DNA from 2 places in the Oceanobacillus alkalisoli genome. Region 1 is predicted to be linked to the other one. Evidence: predicted binding sites of a transcription regulator. Region 1 holds the regulator's gene; the other holds the start of a gene.
What was found. Region 1 encodes CtsR, which represses protease genes until heat stress. Its sites were predicted from a motif close to ATGGTCAATAAAGGTCAAACA; they were not measured.
Positions count from the first base shown of each region.

Region 2: a site for CtsR is predicted at 3,500-3,520, ahead of L3V42_RS15550 (ATP-dependent Clp protease ATP-binding subunit). Genes of this name have one in related genera too.

Region 1 is NZ_JAKNRA010000011.1:105,651-113,566, reverse strand. Features, by position in the region: rRNA gene rrf (5S ribosomal RNA) at 58-173, shown strand; gene L3V42_RS13835 (MgtC/SapB family protein) at 310-1,011, shown strand; gene L3V42_RS13830 (CtsR family transcriptional regulator) at 1,267-1,731, shown strand; gene mcsA (protein-arginine kinase activator protein McsA) at 1,757-2,308, shown strand; gene mcsB (protein-arginine kinase McsB) at 2,305-3,366, shown strand; gene clpC (ATP-dependent protease ATP-binding subunit ClpC) at 3,379-5,808, shown strand; gene radA (DNA repair protein RadA) at 6,011-7,381, shown strand; gene L3V42_RS13805 (PIN/TRAM domain-containing protein) at 7,478-7,916, shown strand, end outside.
Region 2 is NZ_JAKNRA010000015.1:51,310-59,225, reverse strand. Features, by position in the region: gene L3V42_RS15560 (ABC transporter permease) at 1-219, shown strand, start outside; gene L3V42_RS15555 (ComEC/Rec2 family competence protein) at 319-1,191, opposite strand; gene L3V42_RS15550 (ATP-dependent Clp protease ATP-binding subunit) at 1,292-3,421, opposite strand; gene L3V42_RS15545 (hypothetical protein) at 3,588-3,752, opposite strand; gene mbcS (acyl-CoA synthetase MbcS) at 3,853-5,430, opposite strand; gene pdaA (delta-lactam-biosynthetic de-N-acetylase) at 5,608-6,399, opposite strand; gene L3V42_RS15530 (Na+/H+ antiporter family protein) at 6,527-7,840, opposite strand.

The sequences.
Region 1 (7,916 bases):
TTTTCTGAAGAAAATGCATATAATATAACTTGTCTTTAAAAATTACATACTTTCATGTCTGGTAATGAAGGCGGAAAGGTCACACCTGTTCCCATACCGAACACAGCAGTTAAGCTTTCCAGCGCCGATGGTAGTTGAGACCTTGTCTCTGCGAGAGTAGGACGTTGCCAGGCATATTAAAAGACAGATTATCATAAAATGATAGTCTGTCTTTTTGTTTTGTTTATTTTTTAGTAACGTTTACGTATATTGTTTATTAGGGAACAGGGTTCCATATAAAGGATAATATATAGAAAAGAGGAAAAGAAAATGGAAGTACTTATAGAGGAAATTATGGGGGATCATTTCTATGTAATTGTAACGAGGCTGTTAGTTGCCTTATTATTATCTGGAATAATCGGATTTGAACGAGAGTGGAATAATCACTCCGCAGGTTTTCGGACACATATATTAGTAGGTGTCGGTGCTAGTCTGATGATGCTTTTATCGATATTTGGTTTTCTTGAGTTTCTCGAGCATTATGATAATGTACGGTTTGACCCGGCCCGCATTCCTTCTTATGTAATAAGCGGAATTGGATTTCTTGGCGCTGGAACAATTATTGTCTACGGGGGAACGATTCGCGGACTTACAACAGCTGCTTCTATATGGGCGGTAGCTGGTGTCGGGCTTGTGGTAGGTGCAGGAATGTATGGTCCTGCTATTGTTGCAACATTAATCATTTTAATTAGTTTAGTTGTATTGAATAATCTTGAAAAACTGCTCCCTTCGCAACGAAAATACACAAGGATTGAAATGGTTGTCGAGCAAAAAATAAAAGTACACAAGCTTGTTGAAATAGCAGAAATGTATGATGTGAATATTATTGCAGTGGAAGTGGAAAAAATGGAAAGAGATCTCAGAAAGATTTATTTCAAGATGAAAGGTATGGGAGGAAATCAGTTGCTTGTATTATTTGAAGAAATGTCTAAATTAGATGGTGTTAATAATATCAATCAACTGGAAAAGTGAGACATACAGTGCAAGGGGCAAGGTTAAAGGAGGAGTTATTCCACCTTTAACTTATGCTTATTATTTTAAATCTCTCTCTTTCCGTTTATTTCCTTGAAAAATGTCTAGAATAGAATATTGGATATTACTTTTCAACAGTTCTATTTTGGCGTATAATTAATTTATAGTCAAAGATAGTCAAAGTCAATGTCATTTCCTTTTGTTCCGGCATAGCAAGAAATGAGTGATATGTAAGGAGAGGGGGAATTCTTAACAATGAGCAATATTTCAGATATTATTGAAGCGTATCTAAAGAAAGTACTTCATTCCACAGGTAAAAATGCAATTGAAATTAAGCGGAGTGAAATTGCAGACCAGTTTGAATGTGTACCTTCACAGATTAATTATGTGATTAACACGAGATTTACGACAGAAAAAGGGTATATAGTGGAAAGTAAGCGTGGTGGTGGGGGATATATCCGGATCATTCGTGTAAAGCACGAAGATAAGGCAGAGTTGATTGATGGTATTATTAAAATGATTAATCCAAGTATTTCGCAGCAGGCAGCAGTTCATGTGCTGGAACGTTTACGGGATGAAGAAATCATTACGAATCGGGAAGAAAAACTGATTTATAGTGCGATTGAACGAACGACATTACCATTTCAGCTGCCAGAACGAGACGAGATTCGGGCACGTATTTTAACTGCGATGCTTCATACTTTGAAATACTATAATTAACCCTATTATGGGCAGGAGGAGGAAGATGCGTGTGGAATGTCAAGAGTGTCAAAAACGGCCAGCTACAGTTTATTTTAAACATGTAATAAATGGGGAGAAAAAAGAAGTTCGCGTGTGTGAAGTTTGTGCCCAAGAAAAAGGCTATATGCAATCTCAAGATCAGGGATCTTCTCTCCACGATTTACTTACAGGAATATTTAACTTTGATACGTATCCATTCGGAACTCAAGTGTCCGACAAAAAACAAATTAAAGAGCTTCAATGCCCGAATTGTAAATTGACTTTTTCGGCCTTTAAGGAAATCGGAAAATTTGGCTGCGCCACTTGTTATGAAACTTTTTCAGAACGTTTAAGTCCTATACTACGACGGGTTCATGCAGGGAATACAGCCCATGCTGGTAAAATACCAAAACGCACAGGTGGAAATATACAAAAAAAACGTCAATTAGAGGAATATCGTATCCAAATGAAGAAGTTAATAGAGGAAGAAGCTTTTGAAGAAGCCGCGATTCTCCGAGATAAAATAAAAGCATTGGAAACACAGGGATCAGCTAAGAGGGGGGAAAGCGAAGGATGACATTAGAGCATTTTCTAAACGAAGCGATAAGTCCTTGGATGCGAAAAGAGGGTACCGATAGCGATATTGTTTTAAGCAGCCGGATTCGTTTAGCTCGGAACTTCGCTAATGTTATGTATCCTATTCTAGGGAAAGAAGATGAATTAAAAAAGGTTCATGATTTCATGAAAGATACGTATAATAAAACGTCCTTTCAGGATTATACGGATTTCCACTTTATCTCGACAAAGAATTTATCAGAAATAGAGAATCAGATTTTAATTGAGAAGCATCTCGTCAGTCCTAGCCTAACCAGATATCCACAGTCAGCAGCACTTATTTCTAAAAATGAGCAGGTCTCCATTATGATCAATGAAGAAGATCATTTGAGGATCCAACTTTATTTCCCTGGATATCAACTTGCCGATGGTCTGAAACAAGCTTCACAGCTGGATGATTGGATAGAGGGGAAAGTTGACTATGCGTTCGATGAGAAGTTTGGATATCTCACGAGCTGTCCAACGAATGTGGGAACAGGAATGCGCGCGTCCGTGATGATGCACTTGCCGGCTCTGGTGATCACGAAGCAGATGAGCCGGATGATCCCTGCGATTAATCAGTTCGGGTTGGTCGTGCGTGGAATATACGGGGAAGGCAGTGAATCACTAGGTAATATTTTCCAGATTTCGAATCAGATCACCCTCGGGAAATCAGAGAAAGATATAGTCTTTGATTTAGCCAGTGTCGTGAAGCAGCTGATTGAGCAAGAACGGCTTGCCCGGAGCTATATTACCGAGCAACTAGGAATCAGTCTGGAGGATCGTATTTTCAGGTCTTATGGAACGATGAAGAATGCCCGAATCATTGAATCGAAGGAAGCCGCTAAATGCATTTCTAACGTGCGTTTAGGTATAGACTTAGGTATTATTGAAAATATATCTAAAAATATATTAAATGAATTAATGACTCTAACACAACCAGGATTCTTACAATATTATGCTAACAGACGCTTAACACCGCGAGAGCGCGATGTATTTCGTGCTTCGCTCATCAGAGAAAGACTTGAATTAGAGAAATAGGAGGGATGCCAGATGATGTTTGGAAGATTTACAGAAAGGGCGCAAAAGGTGCTTGCACTGTCACAAGAAGAGGCAGTACGTCTCGGACATAATAACATTGGAACAGAGCATATTTTGCTCGGGCTTGTTCGCGAAGGCGAGGGGATTGCGGCGAAGGCTCTGCAATCATTAGGAGTACAAGTTGAAAAAATTCAAGAAGAAGTGGAGAAATTAATTGGAGTAGGTAAACAGCCGATGCAATCGATTCACTACACTCCACGAGCAAAAAAAGTTGTGGAACTATCACAGGATGAAGCGCGCAAGCTTGGCCATTCCTATGTAGGGACGGAACATATTTTACTCGGCCTTATCCGGGAAGGAGAAGGCGTTGCAGCCCGGGTTCTTAATAACCTTGGAATAAGCCTAAATAAAGCCCGTCAGCAAGTTTTAAAACTATTAGGCAGTAATGAGTCTCAAGCAGGCAGAAGAGGGCGTGGCGGCCAGCAATCAAACGCGAGCACCCCGACGCTCGATTCCCTTGCAAGAGATTTAACGGTAAGTGCAAGAGAAGGTAAAATTGACCCGGTTATTGGTCGTTCCAAAGAAATTGAACGTGTCATACAAGTATTAAGTCGCCGGACGAAAAATAACCCTGTATTAATTGGGGAACCGGGTGTTGGTAAAACAGCAGTGGCAGAAGGACTTGCCCAGCAAATTATTGATAATGAAGTACCGGAAACCCTCCGTGATAAACGCGTGATGACGCTTGATATGGGGACGGTCGTTGCAGGGACGAAATATCGTGGAGAGTTTGAGGACCGTTTAAAAAAGGTCATGGAAGAAATTCGCCAAGCTGGGAATGTTATTCTATTTATTGATGAATTGCATACATTAATTGGTGCAGGGGGCGCAGAAGGTGCAATTGACGCATCGAATATTTTAAAGCCATCCCTTTCCCGCGGAGAAATCCAGTGTATTGGAGCGACGACGCTGGATGAGTACCGGAAATATATTGAAAAAGATGCAGCACTTGAACGTCGTTTCCAGCCGATTCAAGTGGATGAGCCATCTGTTGAAGAAACGATTCTTATTTTAAAAGGTTTGCGTGACCGCTATGAGGCCCATCATCGTGTAACCATTACCGATGAAGCGATTGAAGCGAGTGCGACACTATCGGATCGCTATATTACAGAACGATTCCTGCCGGATAAGGCAATCGACTTAATTGATGAGGCTGGTTCTAAAGTTCGTCTTCGTTCCTACACGATTCCGCCGAACTTAAAAGAACTGGAACAGAAATTAGCAGACGTCAGGAAAGAAAAGGACGCGGCTGTTCAAAGTCAGGAATTTGAAAAAGCAGCATCTTTACGTGATACAGAACAGCGATATCGTGAAGAACTCGAGAAAACGAAAAATGAATGGAAAGAGAAGCAAGGTCAAATGGACTCGGAAGTAACCATTGAAGATATTGCGAGTGTCGTATCGATTTGGACTGGTGTACCGGTAGCTAAGCTTACGAAAGATGAAACGCAGCGTCTTCTTAATATGGAAGAAATTCTCCATAATCGTGTAATCGGCCAAGAAGAAGCAGTGAAAGCTATATCGACTGCCATTCGTAGAGCCCGCTCAGGACTGAAAGATCCGAAGCGTCCAATTGGTTCGTTTATCTTCTTAGGCCCTACAGGGGTCGGTAAAACAGAGCTTGCAAGAGCCCTTGCTGAAGTGATGTTTGCAGATGAAGACGCGATGATTCGCGTTGATATGTCGGAGTACATGGAAAGACATTCTACAGCACGATTAGTCGGATCCCCTCCAGGGTACGTCGGCTATGAAGAAGGCGGCCAATTAACGGAAAAAGTCCGCAGAAAACCATATTCTGTTGTTCTTTTGGATGAAGTGGAAAAAGCCCACCCGGAAGTCTTTAACATCCTGCTTCAAGTGCTGGAAGATGGGCGTTTAACAGACTCCAAAGGTAGAACCGTTGATTTCCGTAATACAGTCATCATTATGACTTCAAACGTTGGTGCAAGTGAGTTGCGTCGTAATAAATTTGTCGGTTTCAATGTTGCAGACGAAAGCCAGCAACACGCCGATATGAAATCAAAAGTAATGGACGCACTTAAGAAAGCCTTCCGTCCAGAGTTCTTAAACCGGATTGATGAAACGATTGTTTTCCATTCTTTAGAGAAGAAGCATATGAAAGACATTGTTGTGCTTATGTTAGAAGAACTGAAAGAAAGATTGGAAGAACAAGAAATCGAACTATCACTGACAGATAAAGCAATCGAGAAAATTGCTAACGAAGGATTCGACCCGGAATATGGAGCAAGACCTCTAAGACGCTCCATTCAGCAAAATATCGAAAACATGTTATCTGAGGAATTACTGAAAGGAACGGTCGAAAAAGGCAAGTCCGTGAAAATCGGCCTAAACAACAAAGGTGAATTCATCATTTTAAAATAAAGCAGTAGCACCAGTCAGATAAAAGCTAGAAGAGTCACCTCTTCTAGCTTTTACTGCACTTAAGCTTAAAAGTAAAAGCTTGGAAAATATGCTTTCTATCCCAGTGTGTGGCATAATTTAGGAAAAAGTTGAGAAATTGAAACTACTATGTAACCTATGAAAAGTAATAATCGTATACAATAGAAGAAGGGATCGAATGAGTTTGGCTAAACGCAAGAATACATTTGTCTGCCAAGACTGTGGTTATGAATCTCCGAAATGGATGGGGAAATGCCCCGGCTGCGGAAACTGGAACACAATGGTCGAAGAAGTACAGGCTGGAGGCAGCGGCGGCAGGCATGTTACAAGCGGTAAGCGGACGGTTAGTAAACCAGAACCGATTACCCAACTTGAATCACAAAAAGAACCACGAATTACAACTGAAATGCGAGAATTCAACCGTGTGCTCGGCGGTGGAATTGTTCCGGGCTCCCTCGTGTTAATCGGTGGGGACCCAGGGATAGGGAAATCGACGTTGTTATTGCAAATATCAGCCCAGATCGCTAAGAAAAAAATGCGTGTCCTTTATATCTCCGGGGAAGAATCAACGAGGCAAACGAAACTTCGGGCAGACCGTCTAGGAGTGCAAGAAGCAGAATTATACGTATTAAGTGAGACCAATTTATATGATATAGGTCAACAGATTGAAAAGTTGAAGCCAGAACTTGTTATTGTGGATTCGATTCAAACGATCTACCGGGAAGAAGTAACGAGTGCACCGGGAAGCGTTTCCCAAGTACGGGAAAGCACTGGGGAACTCATGCGGATTGCGAAGACAAATCATATTTCTGTTTTTATCGTTGGACATGTAACGAAGGAAGGGGCAATCGCTGGGCCAAGACTTTTGGAACATATGGTAGATACAGTGTTGTATTTTGAAGGGGAACGACATCATACATATCGGATTTTACGCAGTGTGAAAAACCGTTTTGGCAGTACACATGAAATGGGAATTTTTGAGATGCGTGAAGAAGGTTTACGTGAAGTCGTGAACGCTTCGGAAATATTTCTGGAAGAGCGAAAAACTGGCACAGCAGGCTCTACAGTAGTTGCATCAATGGAAGGAACGCGGCCGATTCTAGTAGAAATTCAAGCACTCATTGCTCCGTCAAGCTTTGGAAACCCGCGTAGAATGGCTACTGGCATTGATTCGAATCGTGTTCCGCTGCTCATGGCTGTTTTGGAGAAGCGGGTTGGTTTCATGTTGCAGAATCAGGATGCTTATTTGAAAGTGGCTGGCGGAGTGAAGTTGGATGAGCCCGCAATTGATCTGGCAATTGCCATTAGCATTGCATCCAGCTTCCGGGACCAGCCGACAGAACCAAAGGATATTTTCATCGGTGAGGTTGGACTGACTGGAGAAATCAGAAGGGTCTCCCGGATTGAACAACGTGTACAGGAAGCAGCTAAGCTTGGTTTCGAGCGGGTAATTTGCCCGCAACATAATTTGGATGGTTGGACGATTCCGAAAGATATTCAAGTAGTTGGTGTTTCCACCATTCAAGAAGCATTAGAAATAGGACTTGCAAGATGAATTTAACGCTTTTAGTGAAAAAATGAGCTTATCTCTCCTATCCGTAGGGTTATAAAAGAAAAATAAAGGTAATAATAAGCATAAGGAGGTGAGAAAATGTTAAAAAAAGTTGTTCATATCTTTTTTATTGTCCTTGGTGGAACGATTGGTTACCTGTATATCCCCATGATTATTAATTTATTAAATATAGATATGAACTGGCTGACAAACCCATATCTTGGCATGACATTAGGTGCAATTATTTTATTTTTACTCTCTTCATTTTTTGTGGATCACGTCGTAAACTTTTTCAAATGGATAGAAGATACCCTTATTAAACTGCCGGCAATGGACTTATTATTTGGTAGCTTAGGAATGATTGTCGGACTTGTCATAGCCTATCTCGTTACGATGCCACTTCAGGATATCAATATCCAAGTATTCTCACAAGTACTGCCGATTTTTATTACGATAATTCTTGGCTATTTAGGTTTCCGTGTTGGCTTCAGGCGCCGGGAGGAATTTTCGAGTTTACTGCGGACAGGGAAAAAGGATA
Region 2 (7,916 bases), on a different contig from region 1:
ACTATTGCGACAATCACTGTGCTGAGCGTCATTACAAGCTTGTTCGGACAAAAGTTAAATTACAGTCCAAGTAATCTCTCAAACCACGCACTCAACTATTTACAAACCGGCGAGATTCAAGGAGCATTAATCGGGTCAGCAGTAACAACTATTATCATTAGTGCTCTGCTTCTTGTTTGGAGTATTTATATTTTCCAGACGAAAGAGCATGCATCATAGGTTGCACCTTTATCACTCACCCAAACAGGAAAACAACAAGACTTTACTTTCCTAATAACCGCTTCATTCATGATTAAACCAGCTTAACTTGCTGGTTTTTTATTCCTTATTTTTAATTCTTTTCATTAACCGTTCCATCGGCTGCATTTCAGGCAGGACAATATACTGCTCTCCATTTGTTTCGACAACAACATTACCATAACCTGCTGTTGAGAAGATTTGGCTATCGACCTTTTGCAAGTTATTAATTACTCTACCTACAGGATGTCCATAATCATTCGATGCACTATACGTAATAATCGATACTTCAGGTCTTACTTCCCTGAGAAACTTTAACGTACTGCTGGAATTTGAACCATGATGGGCGATTTTCAGAACTTCCGCGTCGACATCATATTTTTCCGCAATCGCTTCTTCCTGCTCCGCTTCCACATCACTCATAAAGAGGAAATCAATTTTCTCATAGGTTAATTTAAGTGCTATGGCGGATTGATTCCTATTTTCCGCATCTTCCTCTGCTGCATGCAGAACTTTCAGCTCCACCTCCTCCGCAAGCGTGATGCTGTCATTTGCTTGGGCTATTTGCACTGGAATTTTTTCTTTGAAAAGATAGAACCGATATTTGGCAAATGTCTTGGTCAAATGAACTTCCCCATTTTCAAGTACTTTCCGTACAGGTAAATGCTCTAACACAGCAATTAATCCGCCGATGTGATCGTAATCCGGGTGAGTGGCAACCATTAAATCAATTTCTTCAATCTGCTGCTCCTTTAAATAACGGACAATTTTACTTCCAGCTTTCGGTACACCGCCATCAATTAAGATCGCCTGATTGTCCGGGGTTTCAATCAGTATGCTGTCCCCTTGCCCTACATCAATGAAATGAACACGCAAGCTGTTCTGTGGTGTGGCATATGTAATTTGAGGGATTATAAATAATAAAAGGAAGAATAAATGGATTACTTTTTTCATCGGAGTCACCCTTTCTTCCTCTTATTTTGCACCGAAACAAGCTGCTTATGAGCATGAAAAAATCCCGCTGCACGAGGCAACGGGATTACTCATTTAAAATCTATACTTGTTTAACCGCTATTTCATCTTCTACTACATCAATATGAACTTTATCCACGGATTCCGATTCAAGAATTAAATCGGTAAGCTGGTCTTCTATTTTATCCTGGATGACACGACGTAATGGTCTTGCACCGAAACGCGGGTCATATCCAAGTTCAACCAATTTTTCTTTCGCTGCATCTGTAATCGTAATTTCGATATCATTTTCCTCAATCGTTTCCTCAAGCTCATGCAGCATCAAATCAAGAATAGCTAGTAAGTTTTCTTGCGCTAATTCGTTGAACTCTACAATTGCGTCAAATCGGTTCAAGAATTCTGGTTTGAAGAAATCACTTAAATTCTCTAACGTTGAAACAGCGTCATGTGTGTTATTGAAACCAACATTGACATTCTTCGCACCAGTTCCAGCGTTACTTGTCATAATAATGACGGATTCTTTAAAGCTCACCATTCTGCCCTGGGAGTCTGTCAGATGACCATCTTCCATAATTTGCAGGAACATATTTTGCACGTCTGGATGTGCTTTTTCAATTTCATCAAGCAAGATGATGGAATACGGATTACGGCGGACTTTCTCGGTTAACTGTCCTGCCTCTTCATGGCCAACATATCCTGGTGGTGAACCAATGATTTTAGACACAGAATGTTTTTCCATGTACTCACTCATATCTAGACGAATGAGCGCATCACGTTTTCCGAATAATTCTTCTGCAAGAACTTTTGTCAGCTCTGTTTTACCAACACCAGTCGGACCTACGAATAGGAAGGAACCGATTGGACGTTCTTTCGATTTCAGACCTGCACGGCTACGACGAATCGCTTTAGCGACCTTGTCTACCGCCTCGTCTTGTCCGATTACTTTACCGCGTAAATGAGTTGCCAAGTTCTTCATCTGTTTTTGTTCTTCTGCTTGCATTTTCGTTACAGGAATGCCAGTTTTCTCTTCTACAATCAATTCGATATCAGAGACAGATACATCGGTAACTTTCTCACTGTCATCTGCTTTCTCTAATTGTTTCTGTAATTGAATTTCCTGATAACGGAGATTTGCTGCCAGTTCATAGTCCTCACGTTCCGCTGCTTCTTGTTTTTCCTTCACAATTTCATCCAAACGTTGTTGCAAGGAGTTTGCATCTTGCTGGGAGTTATTCAAGTTCAAGCGTGAACCGACTTCATCCATTAAGTCAATCGCCTTGTCTGGCAAGAAACGATCTTGGATGTAACGGTCAGATAATGTCGCAAAAGCTTCAATAACATCATCTGAATACTTCACTTCATGGAATGCTTCGTAGCGATCTTTAATTCCATGTAAAATTTGTACTGTTTGTTCGAGTGTCGGTTCTTTTACAATAACTGGCTGCAAGCGTCGTTCAAGTGCCGGATCCTTTTCAATCTGACGGTATTCTTTCAGCGTCGTTGCACCGATTAACTGCATTTCACCACGTGCAAGAGCTGGTTTTAAAATATTACCTGCATCCATTTGAGAACCTTCAGCTGTACCTGCTCCGACGATTAAATGGATCTCATCAATAAAGAGGATGACATCTTTTCTTTCTTGAAGCTCTGTAATAAGCTTTTTCATCCGTTCTTCGAATTGGCCGCGAATACCTGTATTCGCAACTAAAGAGGCAACATCGAGCAAGTATACTTCTTTAGAAAGCAACTTACTTGGAACGGTTCCTTCTACAATTCGCAGTGCCAAACCTTCCGCGATTGCCGTTTTACCTACACCTGGTTCTCCGATAAGAACCGGATTGTTTTTACTTCTTCTATTTAATGTTTCAATGACACGTTTAATTTCCTGATCGCGCCCGATAATCGGATCGATTTCTCCTGCTCGTGCAGAATCAGTTAGATTTTTCCCTAATTGATCAAGTAGACCTTCACGTTTCTTTGTGCGTTGTTGTGTACGTGCTCCTGTTTGTCCATTTCCCGCTTGAGAGAATTGGTTTTGAAATGGATTTTCTCCTTGATTGAAATTGGAGAAGAAATTATTTGCCTGATTCATCATATTTCCTTGTATTTCACGTAAACAGGAGTTACATAGATGCATTTCCATTCGCTGTCCGTTCATATGCACAGACGCATTTACATTTGCCTCATTAACACCGCAATGTTGACATTTCATCTTACATTCCTCCTAAATTTATTTATTATTAAATTGATCAAATTTGACTTTGACTATCTTTGACCTTAAACCCATTATACTCTGACCTTTTTTGACTTTCAAGTGTTTTGCCCAACTTTTTTTATTTTTTTTGCAGGAACGAAAAAGCAGATAGAGACTAGTTCTCTCATCTGCTAATTTCATTCCATATTTTATCATCGTTATCCCAAAATTCAACGGGAGCATGTTCGACTAAATCTTTTTCATTTGATTCTTTTATTTCTTCTGCAAAGTTTACAATCCGAGTAATCTCCTGTTCTGACAAATCATCCAGAAGATCGAATAGACGCATTTTTGTATCTATATATTATCCCTCGCTTTTAAGGTATTCAATAACAGTATACCCGGAAAGCGTCAGTGGAAAACAAATGCTTGAAAAATGATGGAAGACTTTACATGTTCTCCATTTCTCTTTGACGCAGTTCGATTCTTCTTATTTTACCAGAGGTGGTTTTCGGAAGTTCATCGATAAATTCAATAGCCCGCGGATACTTATATGGTGCTGTCTGTTGTTTTACATGATCTTGTAAATGCTTAATCAAGTCTGTATTGTTCTTATCGACATTCTGCTTAAGAACGACATAAGCTTTGACGATATTCCCTCGGACAGCGTCTGGACTTGCGACGACCGCACACTCTTGAACATATGGATGCTTCACAAGAGCATCTTCCACTTCAAATGGTCCTATCGTATAACCCGAGCTAACAATTATATCGTCTCTGCGGCCTTCAAACCAGAAATAACCATCTTCATCTTTTCTCGCCTGGTCTCCTGTAATATAAAATTCACCCCGGCGAGATGCTTTCGTTCGTTCGATGTCTTTATAGTACTCACGGAAAAGCGCTGGACTATCTAGACGGATCGCAATATCCCCAATTTCATTTACCCCTGCTATATTTCCTTCTTCATCAATAATTACTACATCATTACCCGGCGTCGGTTTGCCCATGGAGCCTGGCTTTACTTCCATATCTTTCGTAATTCCTAGAAGTAGCGTGTTCTCGGTTTGACCATAACCATCCCGGACGGTAATATCAAAGTATTTCAGGAATATATCGATGACTTCGACGTTAAGCGGCTCTCCTGCAGATACCGCACTGCGTAAATGCGGCAACTTATAATCCTCAAGATGTTCGACTTTTGCCATGATGCGATACTCTGTCGGCGTGCAACAAAGCACATTAATTTCATTATCTTGAAGGAGTTGGAGATATTTGGACGGATCGAATTTCCCGCTATAAATAAACCCTGTCGCTCCAGAACCAAGTACAGATAGAAGTGGGCTCCAAACCCATTTTTGCCAGCCAGGAGCTGCTGTAGCCCAAACTAAATCATCCTCTTCCACACCAAGCCAATTTTCCGGCGCGGTCTTCAAATGAGCGAATCCCCAAGCATGGGTATGCACAACACCTTTTGGATTCCCTGTCGTTCCTGATGTATATGGTAAAAATGCGATTGTCTCTTTTGTCGTATCTACCATCTCAAGTTCTTCACTAGCGTTTGCTTTTGTCTCATCAAGAAATTCCCAGTCATCAACGGCATGTCCAACGCTAAATTTCTTCAGTTCAGCAAAGTTGGAAACTTTACTTACTTCTGTTGTAAACTCATGGAAAGCCACGACTCCACTAACTTCTCCGTGTTGAATCCGGTATTCTAAATCGTTTACTTTTAACATTTCCGAGCTTGGAATAATGATAATCCCTGTTTTTAATGCCGCCAAGTAGACTTCATATGTTTCAATAAGCCGAGGCATGATGATGAGTATTTTATCCCCGCGTTCAAGACCGCTATTCAAAAATACATTTCCGATTTTGTTTACATTTCGAATTAGCGCTTGATAGGTAATCTCTTTTTTATTATTATTTTCATCCAGCCAGATGAGTGCTTTTTTGTTTGTATCTGCTGCATATTTCTCGACTTCCATCGCAATGTTATATTGTTTTGGTGCGATTAAATCTTCTCTCATCATCCCGCTACCACCACTTTCTTTTATTTTCTCTCCATTATATCAAAGCCTCAGAAAGTTTGGCACGATTTTAATGAAAAAGTCGGAAAACAGATGAGTCTGCTTCCCGACTTTGTATGCTAAGGCGCCCGCGAAACGAATCGCATACTTAGCCTATAAGGGCTTTTGCGCCTTTGTTTATTAATATCCATAAATCACTTCAGGTATCTGATCACGTAAAATTAGATCATCTAAACTTTTAAATTGATATCCTTCTTCTTTTAAATCCGTTATTAATACAGCAAGTGCTTCGGCGTTATCCTTTGAAACGGTATGAAGTAAAACAATCGCGCCTGGATGGATTTTCTCCATCACTTCTTCATACGCATAACGCCATCCCTTTTGATTGGACGTTTCCCAATCTTTAAAGGCAAGCGACCAAAAGATATGAATATAACCTAATTCATTCGCCCATTCCAGTGTCTGTTCATTAAAAATACCCCTTGGCGGACGTAAGTATTTCAAATCTTTTTGATCAGATACTTCACTTACCTTTTTTTCCAAGTCCTCCAGTTCTTGACGCATCGCATCTTTCGTTAAAATGGAAAAGTCAGGGTGGTGATAGGAATGATTTCCGATAATATGTCCTTCATCAACCATTCGCTTGACTAAATCGGGAGCTGTTTCTACATAATGCCCGGTAACGAAGAAAGTTGCCGGTACATTTTCCTTTTTCAGCACATCGAGAATTTGCGGAGTATACCCTTCCTCATAACCATTATCGAACGTTAAATAAATATGTTTCCCACCGGATGAATCCGCAAAATAAGCACCATATTCTTGTAGTAAATCACCATAAGAGCCGATTTCCGGAATTTCACCAGCCGAACCCTTTTTATACCCCCAGCCAAAGCCACGAGCATCGACCTCTGTTTCTAAACTGAATCCGATAATCAAGACAAAAACGAAACAATATCCTAACAAACGCTTCATCAACAACACCCTTTTTCCCTAGCATAACCTCCGGACTCAAAAATTATGCGGGAGTGGTGGGACAAGGGGGCAGAGTATTTGTCCCGCACAAGATGGGATAAATGCTCTGACCCCCTGTCCCGGCAACTTATAAGATCATTGCTGCAACCCAGCCGAAGATGATGAGTGGGATGTTGTAGTGCAGGAATGTTGGTACTACTGTATCCCATATATGGTTATGGTTTCCATCAGCGTTCAAGCCGGACGTTGGACCAAGTGTACTGTCCGAAGCTGGTGAACCAGCGTCACCCAGTGCTCCAGCTGTTCCGATTAACGCGGCGATCGCAAGTGGTGAAAATCCTGCCGCCAGACAAATCGGGACATATAGCGCAACTAAAATTGGAATTGTACCGAATGAAGAACCAATTCCCATTGTTACAAGGAGTCCTACTAATAATAGAATGAAGGCAATGACAGCTTGATTGTCTCCTATAAACCCAGCAGACGCTTTGACTAATGCATCGACTGCTCCTGTTTCACTTAAAACTGTTCCGTAACCTGAAGCTACAAGCATAATAAATGCAATCATTCCCATTAATCCAATTCCTTCTGTCATAATCTTATCAAGATTACGATACGGCACAACAAGGAACACAAACATAACTAATAATCCAGCGAGTGCGCCGAGTATTAGATTTTGTGTAATGATTTGTACGACTAACGCCGCTATAATGGCGATAATGGTAAAGAAATGTTTCTTATTAAAAGCAAAATCTTCTTGATTCAAAGCTTCAATGTCTACCGTTGTACCTCCACCAGAGCCTTTAACCGGATCTCTTCCTTTTCGGTACGTAATAAATATCGCAACAAAGAGTCCTACAACCATACCAAGTCCAGGTATCAGCATCGCAAATGCCGTATCCCAAGCAGTTAACTCAATACCATTCTCTGCTAGACCATCGACAATAATGCCATGGAAAATGGCTCCAAATCCTAATGGAAGCATGACATATGGCGCTTTTAATCCAAACGTAAGTGCCGCCGCAACAGCTCGGCGATCAATCCGCATTTTATTAAATAACTTCAGCAGCGGTGGTATTAAAATCGGTATAAATGCAATATGGACAGGAATCGCATTTTGCGAAAGGCTGGCAATTCCTGCTAATAAGAGTAAGATTGTCGCCCTTTTTCCTGATAATTTATCGATTACAAAATTCACAAGAAAACTAGTAATTCCTGTATAACTAATGGCAATCGCAAATGCTCCAAGTAAGATATAACTTAAAGCCGTATTCGCTTGACCGCCCATTCCACTTACGAGTAAATCAACCGTATCTACAAACGAAAGTCCTGACATGACACCCGCAACGATTCCTGCTGCAATGAGTGCCAAAACAACATTAAGTCGTAATAAGCTGAGAATAATCAGCACTAGAACGGACACAACTACAACCCATTCCACAATTACTTCCCCCTTAAATCTCTACTCTTTTATCACTTTAATACTTCATCATAATAAAGCATTGAAGATAAAAAAG